Regions from separate parts of the Lysinibacillus sp. FSL M8-0216 genome, predicted to be linked through region 3. Evidence: riboswitches for the same ligand, from Rfam matches in the RefSeq annotation. Region 3 holds a riboswitch; each other region holds the start of a gene.

Region 1 (6,992 bases), 1.2 Mb from region 3:
GAACAATGACCTCGCGTCACATTACGATGATGGCATTAGGTGGTGCTATTGGCGCAGGATTATTTAAAGGAAGTAGTGCAGCCATCGATATGGCAGGTCCATCAGTGCTCATAGCCTATTTATTAGGGGGCATTATTTTACTATTTGTTATGCAAGGTCTTGCAGAAATGGCAGTCCGCAATAAAGAGGCAAGAACGTTTAGAGATTTAGTTGAATCCGTTTTAGGTAAATATCCAGCTTATTTTTTAGACTGGATTTATTGGAAGATGTGGGTATTAAATATTGCTGCCGAATCTGTAGTGGCCGCTATTTTTATTCAATATTGGCTGCCTGAATATCCAATTTGGATATTGGCGTTATCTGTCTCGGTGCTAGTGACAGCTATTAATCTGTTATCTGTGAAGATTTTTGCTGAAACGGAATATTGGCTAGCATTGATTAAAATTACAGTTATTATTGTATTTATTATTGCAGGACTCATTTTATTGCTTGTCTCATTTGGTCATCATAGTGCTGTAGGTTTCTCTAACTTAACTTCTCACGGTGGTTTTTTCCCAAATGGATCAATGGGATTGATTGCAGCTATGCTTGTGGTGATCTATTCCTATGGTGGAACGGAAATCATAGGGATTACATTAGCTGAAACAAAAAATCCTGAAAAGGTAGTCCCAAAAGCTGTGCGCAGTACATTAATCCGAATTGTTACTTTCTATTTACTGCCATTCTTTATTATTGTTAGTTTGATTCCTTGGAATGAAGTGAATGGAGTACCAGAAAGTCCATTTGTCATGGTATTTAAAATGATCGGAATTCCTGGCGCGGATCATATTATGAATGCTGTCGTTTTACTTGCCATTATTTCTTCGATGAATTCGGGCCTTTATGGTTCATCCCGTGTACTTTATACGCAAGCGGTAGACGGTCGTGTCCCTAAAATATTTGCTCAATTATCCAAAAGAAATGTTCCCGTATATGCGATTTTGATGTGTACTTTAGCATTGTATGTAGGTGTCATCTTTTCGTTATATGCTGGAAGCAAGACGTTTGATTTTCTAATGGGGTCACTTGGATATACTGTATTATTTATTTGGTTAATTATTGCAATAGCCCATTTAAAATCAAGAAAAAAACAGTCATCCAACTCAAGTGTGTATGAAGTGAAATGGTACCCTTATACTACTTGGATAGCGATTATTGCGTTGAGTACGATCTTAATTGGTATTATTTTTACCACTTCAATAATCGTGACAGGTATTACTTTAGCAATCTACATTTTCATTACGTTAACTTATTTATGGAAAGGCCGTCATCAATAGAATTAATCGATAGCATTTAATTTTTCAACACGGATTTTCATAAAAAATACATTACAGGCAGATTGTTCGCTCAAGTGAATTTATCCATGCTATACTACAATCATAGTAAGTTTAAGGAGGATTTCAAATGGCAATTGTACATGCAACAGATGCTACGTTCCAAAGCGATATTAAAGAAGGGTTAGTATTAGTGGACTTTTGGGCTGCTTGGTGCGGACCTTGTAAAATGATTGGGCCAGTTCTTGAAGAAATGGACGCTGCAGGTAGTGCGGCTAAAATTGTAAAAGTTGACGTAGATAATAACCAAGGTACTGCTGCTGAGTATCAAATCATGTCAATCCCATCATTATTATTATTTAAAGATGGAGAATTAGTTGACAAAACTGTAGGCTTCCAACCGAAAGAAGCTTTAGAAGCATTTATCGCAAAACATGCGTAATGAATGAAGTTCACAAAAGCCGGACCATCAATTGATGTGTTCGGCTTTTTTTCGTTATATAATAAGGAAAGATAAAAATGATTCATTGAGGGGAATCTTACGTAGGGGGCAGGTAGGTAATGAACGATTTAATCAAGCGTAAACTGGATATTCTACCAGACCAGCCTGGCTGCTATTTGATGAAAGATCGACAGGGGACAATTATATATGTCGGTAAAGCGAAGGTACTGAAAAATCGTGTTCGTTCTTATTTTACAGGAACACATGAAGGTAAAACGCAAAGACTTGTAAGCGAAATAGAAGATTTTGAGTATATCGTGACATCATCGAATATTGAAGCACTCATTTTAGAGCTGAATCTCATCAAACTGCATGATCCAAAATACAATGTCATGTTAACAGATGATAAGACGTATCCATATTTAAAAATTACGAATGAAAAACATCCTCGTCTAATTACGACACGTAAAGTAAAAAAGGATAAGGCTAAATATTTTGGACCGTATCCCAATGCCTATGCGGCAAGTGAAACAAAGAAGCTGTTGGACCGTTTATATCCACTACGAAAATGTGTGCAGCTACCTTCAAAAGTTTGTTTGTATTATCATATGGGTCAATGTATAGCACCTTGTGTGAAACAAATTGATGGTCATGTTTACCAGGAAATGATTGAGGATATGACGAAGTTTCTTAACGGCGGTGTGGAGGCAGTCAAAAAGGAGCTTGAAATAAAAATGCTTGCGGCTGCCGAAAACTTAGAGTTTGAACGAGCTAAGGAGTTTCGTGATCAAATCGCCCATATTGATACAGTTATGCAGAAGCAAAAAATAGTATCAAGTGACACTACTAACCGTGATATCTTTGGCTATGCTGTGGAAAAAGGATGGATGTGTGTTCAGGTTTTCTTCGTTCGGCAAGGTAAACTGATCGAGCGAGATGTTTCTATTTTCCCGATCTATCAAGACGCAGAGGAAGAGTTCCTAACATTTGTGGGACGGTTTTATGAAAAACCAGAACATATTAAGCCAAAAGAAGTTTTTATTCCACAAGCAATTGATGGTGCCATTTTAACGGAATTGTTAGGTATCAAAGTTCTTACGCCAAAACGAGGTCAAAAAAAGGAGTTGGTAGATTTAGCGACGAAAAATGCTGAAATTGCAGTGTCCGCTAAATTCCAACTTATTGAACGACAGGAAGAACGTACTATTGGTGCATGCGAGGCACTTGGTGATGCAATGGGCATAACGACACCATTACGAATTGAAGCTTTTGATAATAGTCATATGCATGGAACAGACGCCGTATCTGCAATGGTTGTTTTTATTGATGGCAAACCCGCCAAAAAGGAATATCGCAAATATAAAACCCGTACAGCAGCCAAGCATGATGATTATGGTGCTATGCAAGAGGTAATCCGTCGACGCTATATTCGTGTTTTGAAGGAAGGTCTTCCATTACCAGATTTAGTGCTAATTGATGGTGGTAAAGGTCAAATGGAAGTTGCGCGTGAAGTATTAGAGGATGAATTAGGACTAGTTATACCTATTGCTGGTTTAGCAAAGGATGACAAGCATAATACATCCCAGCTATTGTTTGGTGATCCGCCAGAGGTCATTGCCTTAAAACGTACAAGTGACGGTTTTTATTTATTACAACGAATACAAGATGAAGTCCATCGTTTTGCGATTACCTTCTTGCGTCAACAGCATGAAAAGCATGCTATACAGTCTGTTCTGGATCAAATCGAAGGTGTCGGTCCAAAACGAAAACAGCAGTTACTGAAACACTTTGGTTCCGTGAAGAAAATACGGGAGGCTAGTGAGCTAGCTTTACAGGAAGCTGGGATGCCAGCTAATTTAGCAAATCATATTTATGCCTATTTTCAGCAGGAGACATTGTCAAAGGAATAGACATATGCTAAGGTTGTAAATAACATTATGATCCAATGTTATTAGCCCACTTGCTATATGAGGGCGGAAAAATTTAATATAATCACTTTTAAGGTGATGATAGAGGTGCAAGATTCAAAAGTAGCGCAAAAGAGGATGAACAAATCCTAAGACATTGCGTGAAAGGGGACCTTGCCGAAGTACAGCATTGTTGTTTCCGCTGTTGTACTGGTTTTGCATTTAAAAAATGTAAGACTGTCGATTCTAAACGTTTCGGAGAGCTATCACACATGCGCAAGTTTCGTTATTGTACATGTTATAGGCAGCTTTCACGTTTTGTGAAGGCTGCCTTTTTAGTTTTCTAGAGGCTGTTTTACACCTCATTTTAGGTGAATTACATGACTGGAAAGGAGAACAAAAGAAATGTCTAGAATAGTAATGAAATTTGGAGGGGCTGCTTTAGCATCGCCCGAACAAATTCAAGAGGCTGCACGAAAAGCAATTGCTGAAAGAGATAGAGGATTCGATGTGGTAGTAGTAGTTGGTGCGATGAGACAAACGATACAGGATGTGAAAATGAGCGTACTTCATTTCACGGATGATGTGTCAAAACGTGAATTAGATGCAGTTGTATCTTCATGCTCTCAGTTATCAAGCTCCGTATTTGCCATTGCAATACAAGAAGCTGGCTATAATGCGGTGTCACTAACAGGCTGGCAGGCTGGCATTTCCACGGATCATATGCATAGTCATGCAAGGATCAATCATATCGATGTTAGCCGTATTGATGAACATTTGCTGCAAGGACAAATCGTCGTTATTGCTGGAGATCAAGGCATTGACAATGACCAAAATATAACAACGCTTGGGAAAGGTGGAACCGAAACGACAGCCGTTGCACTTGCTGTTGCATTAGATGCTGATCGGACAGACATTTACACGAATGTTGATGGTGTGTATACAGCAGATCCACGCTTTGTTGTAAAGGCACAAAAACTACAGGAAATTTCCTATGATGAAATGTTAGAGATAGCACATTTAGGATCACACATCATTCATCCACGTGCAGTGGAGTTAGCTAAAAAGTTCCAAATGCCAGTGATCATACGCTCTAGTTTAGTGGAGTCAGTAGGTACTTTATTGAAGGAGGAAGTAGAGATGGAGAAAAATTTAGTAGTGCGTGGTGTTGCCTTTGAATCAGATGTTATTCGTTTAACAATTGGGTATGATGCTTATTCACATGCTTCATTAGCGGATATATTTTCAACTCTTGCTGAAAATCGCATCAACGTGGATATCATTGTTCAAGCAATCATTGATGGATTAAAACCAACTGTGTCCTTTTCGATTTTGAAAGAAGAATTTGCAGAAGCTTTACGTGTTTTAGAGGATAGTAAAGTATCACTTGGCTTTAGCTTTGCTGATTTCGAAATTGGATTGGCGAAAGTTTCGATAGTTGGCTCCGGTATGGTTTCGAATCCAGGTGTCGCTGCTCGCATGTTCGATCGTTTACGTCGTGAGAATATCCCTGTGAAGATGGTGAGCACCTCAGAAATTAAAGTGTCTGTTGTAGTACCACAGGATGAAATGATTCGTGCAGCAAATGCATTGCATGATGAATTTAATTTAGAGCAGGCTCTTTACATATAATAATAGAAGAAACAGCATTTTCTGTAATTGCCCGAAATAAAAGGAAGGATTGTCATCCCGTTTATTGAATGGGGAGACAATCCTTTTTTGTTACTCTGTTGGAATCGTATGCATAATTCGTTCCTTCACGTCCCATTTGACTGTAAACATAACGTAATGTTGCTTTTCACGTTTTTCATCATAACATTCTGTTAAATAGCCTTTAGCTAGCTGAATCTGTTCAGCTATAAATCCTGCTTCAAGTCTGAAGCTGCGTTGTTTGATTTGCAAGATTTCAGGGTCGTTTGTCAACTGGAAAATACGTCCGTCCTTCGATTCTTTCATTAGCTCTAATGTACCCCAACAGGCATCTGCGAAAAATGCGATTAGTTCGTCTTGACTTTTACATGGAAACTTGCGCGCAAGCTCTTTACCTGCCCAATAAAGGACATCATCCTCATGTTTACCGAGTATAGAAGATAGAATATGATCGCGAATGATCTCATAACCAAAGGATGAGATTGTAGGAGATGGAGTGTTTAACATTGTTATCCTTCTTTCTTAGAATTTTCTTATAATTTAGCGTTAATAAAGTAATGGTAGATTTTTCGAGAAAAAACGACGCATTATGCACTAGATTAGTTCTTTAATAAGCTCTATGAAAAACTCCGAGTTGCCTTGACGCTCGTAGCTCTTGAGAGTACAATAAACATGTCATAATATTGTACCATGATGAAATACACAGTCAATGAAGTATCATTTACAAAATGATGACTTCTTTTGTTGTGCTATTTTAAGTACTAAGGGGGGTAACAGTCTTGTCGAAAGATCGAGAGTTTTTATGGCGTCGCTTACATTCTCTACTTGGGATCATTCCAGTAGGTCTGTTTTTAACGATGCACCTGTTCATTAACTTTACAGCAACAGGCGGGGCAGATAGTTATAACGATGCTACCGCAGTAATGGAAAAGATTCCATTCCTTATCCTAGTTGAATGGATTGTCATCTATATTCCATTGATGTTCCATGCATTTTATGGAGTGTTCATTGCATTCACTGCTTCACCAAACACAGGACGTTTCAGCACATACCGTAACTGGATGTTCTCATTACAACGTTTCACTGGTGTATTCCTAGTGATTTTCATTGCATGGCATATTTTCCAAACTCGTATTCAAAAAGCACTTGGAACACACGTTGATTACGACATGATGGCGAATATTGTTGCTAATCCATTCATGCTTGGGTTCTACATTGTTGGTATTTTATCAGCAACTTTCCACTTATCTAACGGTTTATGGGCATTCCTAGTAAGCTGGGGTATTGTACAATCTCCTCAGTCTCAAAAGATTGCTACTTACGTAACAAACATCATTTTCGTAATTCTAAGTGTAGTTGGTGTGGCTGCTATTTTAGCTTTCGTATAATTCAATAGAGCTACGATAGAGCACATGCAATCATTGCAATTTTTTAAGAGGAGTGAGAAATAATCATGGCGAAAAGCAAAGTAATTGTTGTCGGCGGTGGTCTTGCCGGTCTGATGGCAACGATTAAAGCAGCTGAAGTTGGTACTGAAGTTGATTTATTCTCATTAGTTCCTGTAAAACGCTCACACTCTGTTTGTGCGCAGGGCGGAATTAATGGTGCAGTAAATACAAAAGGTGAAGGGGATTCTCCATGGATCCACTTTGATGATACAGTATATGGTGGGGACTTCTT
Region 2 (6,992 bases), 2.1 Mb from region 3:
GCCTAATTGAACAGGAACAATATCAAGAGCTGACTGAACTAATCGAACATCAAGGAACACTTTGGCAGGTGACGCCATGGGTTTTGCTTATTCTTTTAAAAAAGCTTTCAAGTAAAAATGTGAAGGAAGTCTCCTTAGCAGAAATAGAGCTTTATTTAGCTGTGGCTCATGCAATAACTGAGGATTATCAAGATTCAACACATAACGTTTCAACGATGCAAGAGCTTTTGGATACGAAATATTTATGGGTGGAAAATGAAGAGGATGATGAGCTGGAATGGGAGGAAGATACACCTAGAGGCTATGAACCAGAAGCTTTTTTAGGCTATTATTATTTTAGTTTTTTACTCCTTCAAGAGGCAATCCCTGTTTTTACTGCTATTAAGGCACATACCAAGAGCACAACAGAGGAACTTGAGGAACTGCTAGCCTTACTAAAACATCAAAAAAAGAAATGGATATAGACAAAAAGCAGATGGGGTCAGATCACTTCCCCAACTGCTTAAATTTAATGGACATATTCATCTTTAGAGGCTCGCATGGAACATAAGAAGAGTGTCATAGCAACAACAACAAAGAGCCAGCCGGCAATATTCCAACCACCAAATAAATCATGGAGGTATCCGAAAAGAATCGGCCCAATGGCAGCGAATAAATAGCCCAATGATTGTGCAAACCCTGATAGATCAGCGGCTTCAAATGCTGTACGTGTGCGAAGTGTAAAGAACATCATTGCTAATGCGAATGAAGCTCCACCTGCTAAACCTAGAAGGATCATCCATAATATCCCCAACGTTGTCCATTCCATTACAACGCCGACAAATCCTACTAAATAGAACGATGTAAACATAAGGACAAGTGGTCTTTGTGAAGTCATTTTACCAGCAATAATGGGGACAGCCAATGCCATGGGGACTTGTGAGAATTGCATAATGGAAAACATCCAACCAGCTTTATCAGGAGCCAATCCCTGCGCAATATAAATTTCAGGAATCCAAGCTGCTGTCGTATAAAATAATAAAGATTGTAAGCCCATTGCACCTGTTACTGCCCATGTAACAGGTGATTTCCAAAGGGGTTTACCTGTTTTTTTGGCCGTAGTAGCTGGTTCTGGCTTATTCAATTTCAATTGAGGTATCCAAATTAAAATCGTTAATACGACTAATATAAGCGCCACAGCCAATGCTCCCTGCCAACCTAGTGAAGAATTAGCTATTGGATAACTAATACCTGCTCCAAGTCCAGCCGTTAAGTTCATCGACATAGTAAAAAATGCCATTAGTAACCCTACATGGTATGGAAATTTTAATTTTAATAAACCTGGAATCAACACATTTCCAAATGATATGGCTACGCCAATGAGCACTGTGCCAAATACAAGTAACCCTGTTGTACCGAGGGAGCGTAGTACAATTCCTAAGGCCAATAAAATCGTGGATAAAAATAAGGTTAGCTCAAGCCCAAGTTTTCGTGCTACAACTGGTGCGAATGGTGATATAGTGGCAAAAGCAAGCAATGGAATAGTTGTCAAAAAACCGGCTAGAACATTGGAAATACCAAGATCGTCACGGATAAAGGATACAATTGGACCCACAACAGTTAGTGGCATTCGTAATGTAGACGCTATAAATATTATTCCAAAAACTAATAATAAGGTTGTTCCCTTCCAGCTAATTTTTCTATTCGTGTAGCTGGCGGAATGATCATGTAAAGTCAAAATTATTCCCCCCGTTATTACCATTCTAATTGAACTACTATAACACTTTATTACACTATTAAAAATAGTGGAAAATTCACAAAATACAAAACATTAATGGTTATATTGAAATGTCTTAGGTCTTATGTTAGTATAGTAAATATCATAAATTTAATAATTATATGCCTCATGTTTGTAATGAGGTAGAGGTCGCGATATTTATAAGTAAGCTTATTGAAATGACAAGCATTGAAGAGATTAGCTGAAAGGAAATATTGCCGAAGTGTGAGGGGACTTGAAAACCTCATGCTGGGGCTGTCTCCGAAAGGAACAGAACTGTCACGTTTGTACAACGTGTTGAGCTATCGTTTAGGAAAAACTGAGGATTAACTTAGCCATCACATTGTTCATGTGATGGCATTTTTTTGCCTCATAAATAGGAAGGAAGCTATATCGTGAGTGAAATAAAAGTAAATCAGCTCGGCCATAATGCACCGAAGCTGAAAAAAGAATTAAAAAGCCGTCATATCACAATGATTTCTTTAGGCGGTACAATTGGTACAGGGCTATTTTTAGCCAGTGGTGGTGCCATTGCACAAGCAGGACCGGGAGGCGCATTGCTTGCCTATGCCTTAATCGGTATTATGGTATATTTTTTAATGACAAGTTTAGGGGAAATGGCTGCCTATATGCCATCCTCGGGTTCTTTTAGTACGTATGCGACAAAATTTGTAGATCCCGCTCTAGGCTTTGCACTAGGCTGGAACTATTGGTATAACTGGGCAATTACGATTGCAGCCGAAATTGCGGCAGTGTCATTAATTATGAAATATTGGTTCCCAGATAGCTCATCAGCACTTTGGACAGTATTATTTATTGTAATTGTACTGACATTTAATTTATTGTCTGTAAAGAGCTATGGTGAAAGTGAATATTGGTTTGCGATGATTAAAGTGGCTACGGTCATTGTATTTATTATTATTAGCATATTAATGATTTTTGGTATTTTAGGTGGACAGGCACCTGTAGGTTTTACAAATTTCTTTATTAGTGATGGACCATTCCATGGTGGCTTCCTTGCTACATTTGGTATTTTCCTTGCAGCAGGATTTTCATTCCAAGGAACAGAGCTACTTGGGGTAACAGCAGGGGAAACAGATGATCCTGGAAAAAATATACCGAAGGCAGTAAAATCGGTGTTTTGGCGTATTATTTTATTTTATATTTTAGCTATTGCTGCTATAGGGATGTTAATTCCATTCACAGATGAACGCTTATTATCGGAGGATATCGCTGTATCTCCATTTACTCTCGTGTTTGATCGTTTAGGTATTGCTTTTGCTGCCTCCTTAATGAATGCCATTATTTTAACGGCTATGCTATCAGCAGGTAATTCTGGACTGTATGCATCTTCACGTATGCTATGGCAATTAGCAGTGGATGGTCATGCTCCTAAATTCTTTGCAAAGCTAAGTCGTCGAGGTATTCCGATTTATGCATTGATCGCAACATTAGCTGTAGGCTGTGTAGCGTTTTTAGCATCATTCTTTGGTGATGGGGTTGTTTATATCTGGCTATTAAATGCCTCTGGGATGTCAGGTTTTATTGCTTGGCTAGGTATTGCATTTAGTCATTATCGTTTCCGTCGTGCTTTCGAGGCACAGGGCTTAGATCCAAAGCTATTACCGTATAAAGCAAAGCTATACCCATTCGGTCCACTATTCGCCTTTACTATTTGTATGATTGTTGTAATTGGACAGAATTACACAGCGTTTATCGGAGGTACAATCGATTGGTATGGTATCCTTGTTTCCTATATTGGTATTCCACTGTTCCTATTGCTATGGCTAGGGTACAAAATTAAACATAAAACAAAAATGCTTCCTCTTAAAGATTGTGATTTAAAAGTGGAAAATTAAATAGAAGAGCTGTTCTATAAACCGCTGTATAATGGTTGATGGAACAGCTTTTTTTATATAGAGACCTTTAAAATTATTACTAAATTAATATCATATATATGGTAGTATACTATAGATATGGAAGTGTGATTTTTGACTTTCTAGTAGAGAGAGGTGCATGAAAATGCAAAAACATATTTTACTAGTGGAAGATGATGAGGCTATTCGCGAAATGGTAGCGAATTTTTTATTATTGGAAGGCTTCGAAGTCACCACTGCCAATAATGGTGAAGAGGCATTGCAATATTGTTTAAATCAAACCTTTGATTTAGTCATCCTAGATATTATGATTCCTAAGCTTAATGGATTAGAAGTTTTAAAAGTCATTCGAGAACAGGCAGCACTTCCTATCATCATTATGTCCGCAAAGGATAGTGATGTAGATAAAGCGCTTGGCTTGGGATTAGGGGCAGACGATTATATTGCTAAGCCATTTTCTATGCTGGAATTCTCTGCTCGCGTAAAGGCCGTTATTAGAAGAGCTACAAAATACGCTGGCCAAACAGATCACAAACAAGATGTAGTAGTCATAGGCGATTTAAAGATAGATATTGTTAATTTTTCAATAAATAAAAGTGGACAAGAAGTGAAGCTAACATCAAAGGAATTTGCCATCTTAAAGCTATTTGTAACAAACCGTAACCGAGTTTTTACCAAAGAGCAAATTTATCAGCTAATATGGAAAGATGCATATTACGGTGATGAAAATATTATTAATGTACATATTCGAAGGCTACGCGAAAAAATTGAAGATGATCCATCCACCCCCCAGTATATTAAGACGCTGTGGGGAATTGGCTATAAGTTTGAAGGATAACAAATATGATAATCATTCTATTAATCATAATTGTGGTGCTTATAGGAATAGTTATTTTTCAATGGAAAACAAAAAAAGAACAAAATCAGACGATCCAATATATGAATGAAAAACTCCAAGGCATTGTTCAAGAAAAAAGTAACGAAAAGATTTTGGTAACTACAAGCAACTCACAAATTCAACAGTTACTTATTTCGATAAACGCTTGGCTGGACCATCACCAAAAAGTTCAGGCGACACATCGCAAAATGGAAGATTCCATGAAAAAAATGCTGGCGAATATTTCACATGATTTAAAAACGCCCTTAACGGTTGTGTTAGGCTATATTGAAATGCTTCAGCTTCAAGGCTCAGCTAGTGAAGGGGAACGTCAAAGACTATTAGCGGGCGTACATGCTAAAACACTAGAAGTATTAAAAATTATCCATACATTTTTCGATCTTGCCAAATTAGAGGCAGGGGACACAGATTATCCAATCACTAAAATCAATGTCTGTGAAATTAGCCGTAAAAATATATTATCATTTTACGATATGGTCACGTCGATGGGACTGAATATTACTATTACAATCCCTGAAACACCTATGTATGCCCTTGGCAATGAAGAAGCGTTAGATAGGGTTCTCAACAATCTTTTATCCAATGCTCTTGCCTATGGGGCGGATGGTAATGTAATTGGCTTAACCGTAAGAAATGATGAAACGACTATTTATATAGATGTATGGGATTGTGGTAAAGGAATCGATGAATACCATATTGATAGTGTTTTTGAGAGAATGTACACGCTAGAGGACTCTCGCAATAAATCCTTCCAGGGGAGTGGCTTAGGTTTAACGATTACAAAGCGATTAGTGGAAATGATGGACGGTTCCATCCAGTTATCAAGTATCCCCTATAAAAAGACCATTTTTACCATTGCATTAAAACGAATGATGTATTGAAATCACAGCTTGTGGAGCTTTTATTGTGCTTTACAGGCTTTTCTTATGCTCTTAAGAAATTTGTAAGAATCCAGTAATAAATTAGAGAGTTTCATTTTTTATAATGATAATAGCCACATTTGAGGGAGAGATTGACATGACATACATTGTGAAAACAAACCAGCTTACGAAAGTGTACGAAGGAAAAGAAGTGGTTTCTGCTGTCAATATGAACGTGAAGAAGGGAGAGATTTATGGCTTTTTAGGCCCTAACGGAGCGGGTAAAACGACAGTTATGAAGATGCTAACGAATCTGACGAAGCCAACAAGTGGAGATGTTGAAATATTTGGTGAGAGGTTGACCGATCGATCGTATGAACTATTAAAAAGAATGGGAACGATTATTGAATATCCTATTTTCTATGAAAAATTAACGGCTAGAGAAACGTTAGAACTACATTGCGAATATATGGGCTATTACAATAAGCAGGAAATTGCTCATGTCCTTAACCTTGTAAAATTGACAAATACAGAGGAGAAGAGGGTAAAAGATTTCTCATTAGGGATGAAACAGAGACTAGGTATTGCACGCGCTATTATTACAAAGCCAGAGCTCCTTATTTTAGATGAGCCAATTAATGGACTAGACCCTATTGGGATTAAAGAATTGAGAGAGCTTTTCAAAATGCTCTGTACGGAGTATGGCATTACAATCATTATCTCTAGTCATATATTAGGGGAAATTGAACAATTGGCCGATACAATTGGTGTCATCAAGGAAGGTAGACTCATTACTGAAGTAACGATGGATACGATTAATCGTAATCAAGCCGACTATATTGAAGTGATCGTAAACGATGGCAAAAAAGCAGCCTTTATTTTAGAAAGTAAATTAAAAATGGCTAATTTCAAACTAATGGATGATAATTCTATACGAATTTATGATTTGACAGTATCTCAAAAAGTTCTAACAAAAACATTGATTGAACATGACATTGAAATAGAGGAGATTAGCAAGAAAACAAGCACATTAGAGGATTACTTCCTTAAGCTAATAAATGGAGGGATTGTTCATGCTTAATTTAATGCGTTTAGAAATGAAAAAATATCATTTAGGCTCCTATGTTAAAAGTGCTTTGTTTGCTAACTTTATTATTTTAGGATTTATGTTTATGATTTTATTTATTTCTAAAGTAGAAGGGGAAGTTGGTATTGAAAATTATGAAATGGCTTTAAGTGTCATTGATTCATTTGTCAGAGCGGTATTTATTATTTTTGCAGCTACATTAATAGCTAAGCTGATCATCGGAGAATATAAGTTTAAAACAATCACATTGGCCTTTATGTATCCTATAAGCCGAAAGAAATTAATCGCTGCTAAGCTTGCGATTGTCATGCTGTTTACCTTTAGTGTAATCATCGTTTCCAATGTCTTGATTACAACCATCTTTTGCATCGTAAGCGATAAATTTGATTTAATTCCTGATATATTATCTAATACTTTAATCATGCAACATATACCATCTGTACTCATGAATGCAATTGCTGCCTCAGGGATGGCCTTAATTCCGTTGTATTTCGGTATGAGAAAATACTCTATT
Region 3 (6,992 bases):
ACATGTTGCTAAAAATAATATAGACCAATTGATTTTTCCATATAATACACATGTATAGATAACGTCAAGCACACAGTATAAAAGTATGATGCTAGCAATAATTATTCCTTTATTATTCTTCATCATTCCACCACTTTCTTTTTTACAAGTTACTAATTTCTAATAAGCTGACTTTATTATACAGTAATTATCTTATTTTGTATTATTAAACATTTTTCCGCAATCAGCACAGAAAAAAAAATATCCGTACATCCGTACATAAAGTTTTTTCAAAAAACAAGCCATCCACGTTTATTTTCAAATCAAACAGCACATAAACCTAAGCATGAGTAATTTGAATCTATACGCTATAATGTTCACAAATCTCTTAAAAATAAGTGGACATAAATAATGAACGACTTATTGCTAGGTATTCTAGGTAATATCATTGAGAAAATTTGCGTTTCGCAGTAAAATTTATGTAAGGTTTCATTTTTCATTGAAACTTTATGTCGATTATTTCGTATAAGAAGATAGACATATTGAAATGCAAGGAGGAAGAAACAATGCTTAGTGTTGGACAGTTTTTTTCTAGACATACTGCTAGCTTCGTTATTTCGTTAACAACTGTTTCTATCGCAGCAATTGCAGCAAATCCTGGATTCTTCCTTGGTGGTTTACTGTTTGCTGGTTCATATGCGACGAGTACAGCGTTGCTGAAACATAGACAAAAAAAGAAAGTCATGCAAATAGCAGGTATCACAAAAGAAGAATTCAAACACATTGAAACACAATTATCAACCGCTAATAAGCAAATTCAAACATTAAGTCAAAACTATTTACGTGTACGTTCTGTATCGGCTTTTAAACAACTACTTGAGATGACGCGCATTTCAAAAAATATCGTCAAAGTTGTAAAGACGGATCCACGTAAGTTTTATAATGTTGAACCCTTTTTCTATGCGCATTTACCTTCAGCAGTGGAATTAACGGATAAGTATACAATGCTTTCTAGGCAGCCCGTGAAGGATAAAGAAATTCAATTGACGTTATCAAAAACGCGTGAAACACTTACCGATTTAAATGATACGATTCAAATTGATTTAAAGGATGCGCTAGCTAATGATATTGACCACCTACAAATGGAGATTGAATTCGCAAATCGTTCTAATCTTAGACGTAGAGAACAATTGGACTGGCGAGGCGATGATAAATGACGGCAAATGAACATGCTTTCCAATTAAATACCATTCCCGGTCTTTCTCCATTAGTACAATCTTATTTAGAAACAACTCCACAAACTGAGGCGATGGCGACGTACGAAACGCTATCGCCTCTTGCGCAAAGTCGAGCCTTACTATATGCTAGCCAACTTGATTTAACTGATTTTGAATCTTTGCTGTCCTTAGGGCAAGATTCACAGCGTTCCCTATCCCAGTTTGCAGATCGGATGTTAGCGCAGGTAAAGCAAAAAGACGTGACAAAAATCGGCCAAATGCTCGATTCCTTAATGCATACTTTAGATCGTGTAGACCCGACAGCTTTAGAGCCGAAAAAGCAAACCTTTTTCAATAAGATATTTGGTAGTAAAACAGAGCCTACTGTGAAACAAACGCTAACAGAATTTGAGCGTATTAGTATTCAGGTGGAACGTATTGGGGTCCAATTGGAACGTGCTCAGCTCCAACTAATTCGAGATGTAGAAAATTTAGAAGCGCTTTATACACATAATCGAGGATTTTTCGAGGAACTAGCTACTGCCATTGCAGCTGGTCAAATGAAAAAACAGCAAGCCATTGAAGTTGAGCTTCCTACAAAAATAACAAGTGTCCAAGCAAATAAACAGCCACTTGCTATACAACAGCTAAATGATTTCGCTGCGCAAATTGAGAGGTTGGATCAACGCATTTATGATTTACAGGTTTCTCAACAAGTAGCCCTTCAAACGGCACCACAAATTCGTATGATACAGCAAGCGAACCAAACATTAGCTGAAAAAATTGAATTTTCCATTGTCACACTAATTCCTTTATGGAAAAATCAATTGGCGATGATGCTTTCCATGCATATGGATCATCACTATGCACAGCTTGAGGAACGATTAACACAGACACAGGATCGTTTTGCAAGGCCATCATTTGAACAGCAAGTATCGAAATTCAAGGAAACACAGCATGAGCTACAAACAGCTATAAAAGATGTCTTCGCCCTACATACGGCGACTGAACAAGAAAAACAACAGTTGCAAGATGCGACAGATATAAGAGGCTATCAGAGAGACTAATGAAAAAAAGGGTGGCTCAGTAAATGATCTGAACCGCCCTGTCTTTTTTTAGGCAAAATAATCTTTATAGTAGCCACCGACGTTGCCAGTGTTATCGATGATAAAAATGAACTCTTCTGTTTCATTTTTCACTTCATATTCTTTTCCAACTGTTAATACGTTTGATACTAAGTATTTTGATGCATTGGTATGTTTGCAAGTCACTGTTCGTAATGTTGGCGCATCTTTCCATTTTAAATGTAACATATTCTCTCTACCTCTCTTTACTAGCATAAAGCTAATGTCTAATGCTTATTTTATAATATTTTTAGGCTTTTGTGGAGAAAAAAGAAATACAATACCTAATCTATCCAAAATAATTTTACATTTGAGGTGTTATGATGAGCTTTGGCGGTGTACCGCAATGGTTTTTTATTATTGCAATAGCATTTGTAATCTGCTTTGTCCTTTATGCAGAGTGGAATTCTAGAAAGTAAGTGAGTCCCTCTATTAGGACTCACTTTTTCATTTGTTGCTACTACTTTAATGTTCGTTTTAAAAACTCTTTCGTTCGATCATGTTGAGGGTTTATTAATACTTGTGATGGTGGGCCCTCTTCGACAATTACACCTTTATCCATAAAGACTACGCGATCTGCTACCTCTTTGGCAAATTCCATCTCATGCGTCACAATAAGCATCGTATTGCCTGCATCCGCCAATTGTCGCATGACTTTGAGTACCTCCCCTACCATCTCAGGGTCTAGTGCTGATGTAGGTTCATCAAAAAGCATCACTTCTGGATTCATGGATAATGCTCGGGCAATGGCTACGCGTTGTTTTTGCCCTCCTGAAAGCTGTCGAGGTTTTGCGTTCACATATTGATCCATCCCGACGATTTTTAAATATTTAAGCGCTGTTTCCTCCGCTTCCTTTTTCAAACGTTTTAAAACTTTTATTTGACCCACTGTACAATTATTTAAAACATTGTGGTTGTTAAATAAATTGAATTGCTGGAATACCATGCCTAGATGTGTTCGATATTCTTGGATATTGTGTTTTTCGTCTAGGATGTCCTCCCCTTGATAAATAATTTGCCCACCACTTGGTGTTTCTAATAAATTAATACAACGAAGTAAAGTGGATTTACCAGAACCAGAGGAACCAATTAAACAAACGACTTCCCCTTTTTCCACTTGAAAATTAACATCCTTTAACACTTGGTTACGTCCAAATGATTTACTTAAATGCTCAATTTTAATGACTGCCATTTGTGCGTCCCCCTAAATTGCTTCTTTTTGTTCTTTTTGATAAGCATCTGGTCCATCTAATCGTTTTTCAACATATAGCAGAATACGTGATGCAGTAAATGTCATGATGAAGTAAAGAATACAAGCTACAAAGAATGATTCAAAATAACGGAAGTTGTTACCGGAGATTGATTTTGTTTGGAAGAATAATTCTGTTACTCCAATAACGTTTAATACGGCTGTATCTTTAATATTCATAATTAATTGGTTGCCTGTCGCAGGTAGTACGTTACGCGCTACTTGTGGTAAAACTACGTGAAGCATGATCTGGAAGTGATTCATACCGATAGCCGATGCTGCCTCATATTGACCATTATCAATTGATACAATACCACCGCGAACAATTTCTGCCATATAGGCACCTGTATTAAGAGAAACGACTAAAATCCCTGCTGTAATAAAGTGCATGTCTATGCCAAATGCAATATCTAATCCATAGTAGACAACCATAGCCTGTACAATCATTGGTGTACCACGGAAAAATTCAACATAGCATGTGAGTATAAAATTAATAAGCTTTAAGCCATAAAATTTCACACCTTTTTTACGAACTGGAATCGTATGCATAATTCCGATGAAAAATCCGATAAATGCACCAATAATTGTACTTATAGTCGAAATTAGTAACGTATAATACGCACCTCGTAAAAACATTTGCCAGTTGTTTTCAATAATTGAAAGTATCCATTCAAGACTCATGATGTTCCTCCTAACAATGTCATGTTGCTTGCTATCTTTTTCGTGCCCTAGCTCTTTCTACTAGTCTATGTTTTATTTCGCTAGGACATTATCATTATGTAGAGAGGTTCTCATTTTAATAATGATGAAATGATAGTGCACGGACTAGTCAATAGTCCGTGCCATTTTTTTATTGTGCTGCTGGTTGCTGAGAAATAGCTTCTTCCATAATCGCTTGGCGATCATCTTCAGAAATTCCTTTTAGAATTTCATTGATTTTATCAAGATTCGCATCTTCTTTACGTAAGCCTACAGCAATTGACGTATTTGAAAGATCTGTATCGAAGCCCTCTTCAAATGCTACGTATGTGAATTTATCGTTGGCAGCAGCTGCGGAAATACCTTCTGGACGTTCTGCAACATAGCCATCAATTTTGCCTGCCTCTAAAGCTACACGCATAGCTGGGAAGCTTTCCATTGCTGTTTGTTTATTAACATCTTTGATTTGGTCTATCACATTGTAGTTGGATGTATTAAGTTGTGATGTAATTTTTGCTCCAGAGAAATCTTGAATGGATTTGACCCCTTCATATTTGCTGCCTTTTTTAATAACCATAACAAAATCAGAAGTATAGTAGTTTTCTGTAAAATCAATTGTTTTCTTACGTTCTTCTGTTGGCGACATGCCTGCGATAATTGCATCAATTTTATTTGATTGTAGCGCTGGTACTAAGCCGTCCCATTCCAATTTGACGATTACTAATTCTTTGCCTAAGCCTTCAGCGATTTTTTTCGCCATTTGTACATCATAGCCGCCTGCATATTCTGCATTATCTGCAATTTTCACCGCACCATTTGCATCATTTTGCTGTGTCCAGTTGAATGGTGGGTAGCCAGCCTCCATTCCAATTCGGAATTCACCGCCGCCGTCTTCCTTATCTGCGCCAGCTTCTCCTGAACTGCCTTCTTTTTTGTCGCTAGTGCCACATGCAGCTAGCACAATTGCCGTCATGATAGAGATCATTACTAACAGCCATTTTCTTTTCATGAAAAACTCCCCTTTTCTGTAAAAAAATAAGACAACTGTACGAAAAAAGACCTAAGTTTTGTGAACTTAGGTCTTACCTTTTATGACAGTTGCCCAAATCCTCACTATAATTCCATGTTTCCGAGATAGCACAACCTAGTAAACCTGGAATTGAATTCACTAGGACAGTCCTGCACTTATTCACTGCAGACCCAGCATAAAAGTACGAGCTCCTTTTATACTTCGGCGATATTTCCTTCTTCATTGCGTCTTTGTTTGCTTGTACTCAACAATGAACTAATAAATACCGCGCCTCTACCTCACTGTTATAGGTTAGTGAGGTTTGTTTATTTAATTGATATTTAGATACTACTATAAAACTAGTATGTACGTCAAGAGAGTTTTAGCATTTTTCTGACTAATGACAATATTAGGGTATTATGCTTGACCTATCCATTGTTAATCTATGTATTTTTGTCAATATATCCGCCGGAAAACCACAAATTTTTACTATCAATGGTTTTTATACTAAGAAAATAGTTTCGTATTTTCAAAATCACTAAAGACTTTAGTGATACAGAAAACCAAGAAAAAAACCCTGTAAAACAAAGTTTACAGGGTTTAAAGGATTTATGAATTTAATAATAAATCTTCAGGATTTTCGATTAATTCTTTAACTGTTTTTAAGAATCCTACAGAATCTTTTCCATCGATGATACGGTGATCATAAGAAAGTGCTACGTACATCATTGGACGGATTTGAACTTCACCATTTACTGCAACTGGACGGTTAACAATTGAGTGCATACCTAAAATACCAGCTTGAGTACCGTTCATAATTGGTGTTGACATTAATGAACCGAATACACCACCGTTTGTGATTGTGAATGATCCACCAGCCATGTCATTTAAGCCTAGTTTTTTCTCACGAGCTTTAGTCGCTAAGCTAGCGATATCTTTTTCGATTTCTGCGAAGTTTTTGCTGTTTGCATCGCGTACAACTGGTACTACTAAACCTTCTTCAGTTGATACTGCAATACCGATATCAAAGAAGTTATTTAAATGTAATTCATCGCCAACGATTTGAGCGTTTACGTATGGGTATTTTTTCAGTGCTGCAACAACAGCTTTTGTGAAGAATGACATGAAACCAAGTTTGATGTCGTTTGCTTTAACAAACTCTTCTTGTTTACGTTTACGAAGTGCCATGATGTTTGTCATGTCAATTTCGTTGAATGTTGTTAACATTGCTGTTGATTGTTTAACTTCTAATAAACGTTTTGCAATTGTTTGACGACGACGGCTCATTTTTTCAATTGTTACACGGTCAGAATTAGCAGCTGGTGTGAATACAACTGGGCCACCTGTAGTTGCTACTGGTGCTGGTGCTGGTACTGCTGGTGCTGTACCATGTGCTGACACATCTTGTACACGAACACGGCCTTGTGGATCTACTGGAGATACCGCTGCAAGGTCGATGCCTTTTTCACGTGCAAGTCGACGTGCCGCTGGAGATGCGATAACACGCTCACCAGAAGTTTCTTCTACTACAGGAGCTGCTGCAACTGGTGCTGTAGGAGCCGCTTGTGGCGCTGCTGGAGCTGGAGCTGCTTCAGCTGGAGCCGCCGTTGCTGGTGCAGCTGCTGCGCCTTCGCCTGCTTCTACGATAGCAATAACTTGACCAACTAGTACAGTATCGCCTTCTTCAGCTAAAATTTGTGTTAATACACCTGCTT

What was found. A riboswitch is a leader RNA that binds a small molecule or an ion and turns the genes downstream of it on or off. The one in region 3 is predicted to bind lysine.
Region 1: linked by a shared signal. The riboswitch ahead of MKX57_RS17700 (aspartate kinase) and the one ahead of MKX57_RS11535 (transporter substrate-binding domain-containing protein) in region 3 are both predicted to bind lysine.
Region 2: linked by a shared signal. The riboswitch ahead of MKX57_RS01295 (amino acid permease) and the one ahead of MKX57_RS11535 (transporter substrate-binding domain-containing protein) in region 3 are both predicted to bind lysine.

The regions. Positions count from the first base shown of each region.
Region 1 is NZ_CP152007.1:3,571,657-3,578,648, reverse strand. Features, by position in the region: gene MKX57_RS17715 (amino acid permease) at 6-1,316, shown strand; gene trxA (thioredoxin) at 1,444-1,755, shown strand; gene uvrC (excinuclease ABC subunit UvrC) at 1,875-3,665, shown strand; lysine riboswitch at 3,758-3,936, shown strand; gene MKX57_RS17700 (aspartate kinase) at 4,068-5,294, shown strand; gene MKX57_RS17695 (YslB family protein) at 5,385-5,819, opposite strand; gene MKX57_RS17690 (succinate dehydrogenase cytochrome b558 subunit) at 6,092-6,700, shown strand; gene sdhA (succinate dehydrogenase flavoprotein subunit) at 6,766-6,992, shown strand, end outside.
Region 2 is NZ_CP152007.1:264,097-271,088, forward strand. Features, by position in the region: gene MKX57_RS01285 (hypothetical protein) at 1-464, shown strand, start outside; gene MKX57_RS01290 (MFS transporter) at 509-1,741, opposite strand; lysine riboswitch at 1,893-2,069, shown strand; gene MKX57_RS01295 (amino acid permease) at 2,152-3,615, shown strand; gene MKX57_RS01300 (response regulator transcription factor) at 3,779-4,471, shown strand; gene MKX57_RS01305 (sensor histidine kinase) at 4,477-5,412, shown strand; gene MKX57_RS01310 (ABC transporter ATP-binding protein) at 5,549-6,472, shown strand; gene MKX57_RS01315 (ABC transporter permease) at 6,465-6,992, shown strand, end outside.
Region 3 is NZ_CP152007.1:2,349,163-2,356,154, reverse strand. Features, by position in the region: gene MKX57_RS11560 (5-bromo-4-chloroindolyl phosphate hydrolysis family protein) at 546-1,196, shown strand; gene MKX57_RS11555 (toxic anion resistance protein) at 1,193-2,263, shown strand; gene MKX57_RS11550 (DUF6501 family protein) at 2,312-2,509, opposite strand; gene MKX57_RS11545 (amino acid ABC transporter ATP-binding protein) at 2,781-3,512, opposite strand; gene MKX57_RS11540 (amino acid ABC transporter permease) at 3,525-4,250, opposite strand; gene MKX57_RS11535 (transporter substrate-binding domain-containing protein) at 4,420-5,277, opposite strand; lysine riboswitch at 5,396-5,582, opposite strand; gene odhB (2-oxoglutarate dehydrogenase complex dihydrolipoyllysine-residue succinyltransferase) at 5,887-6,992, opposite strand, start outside.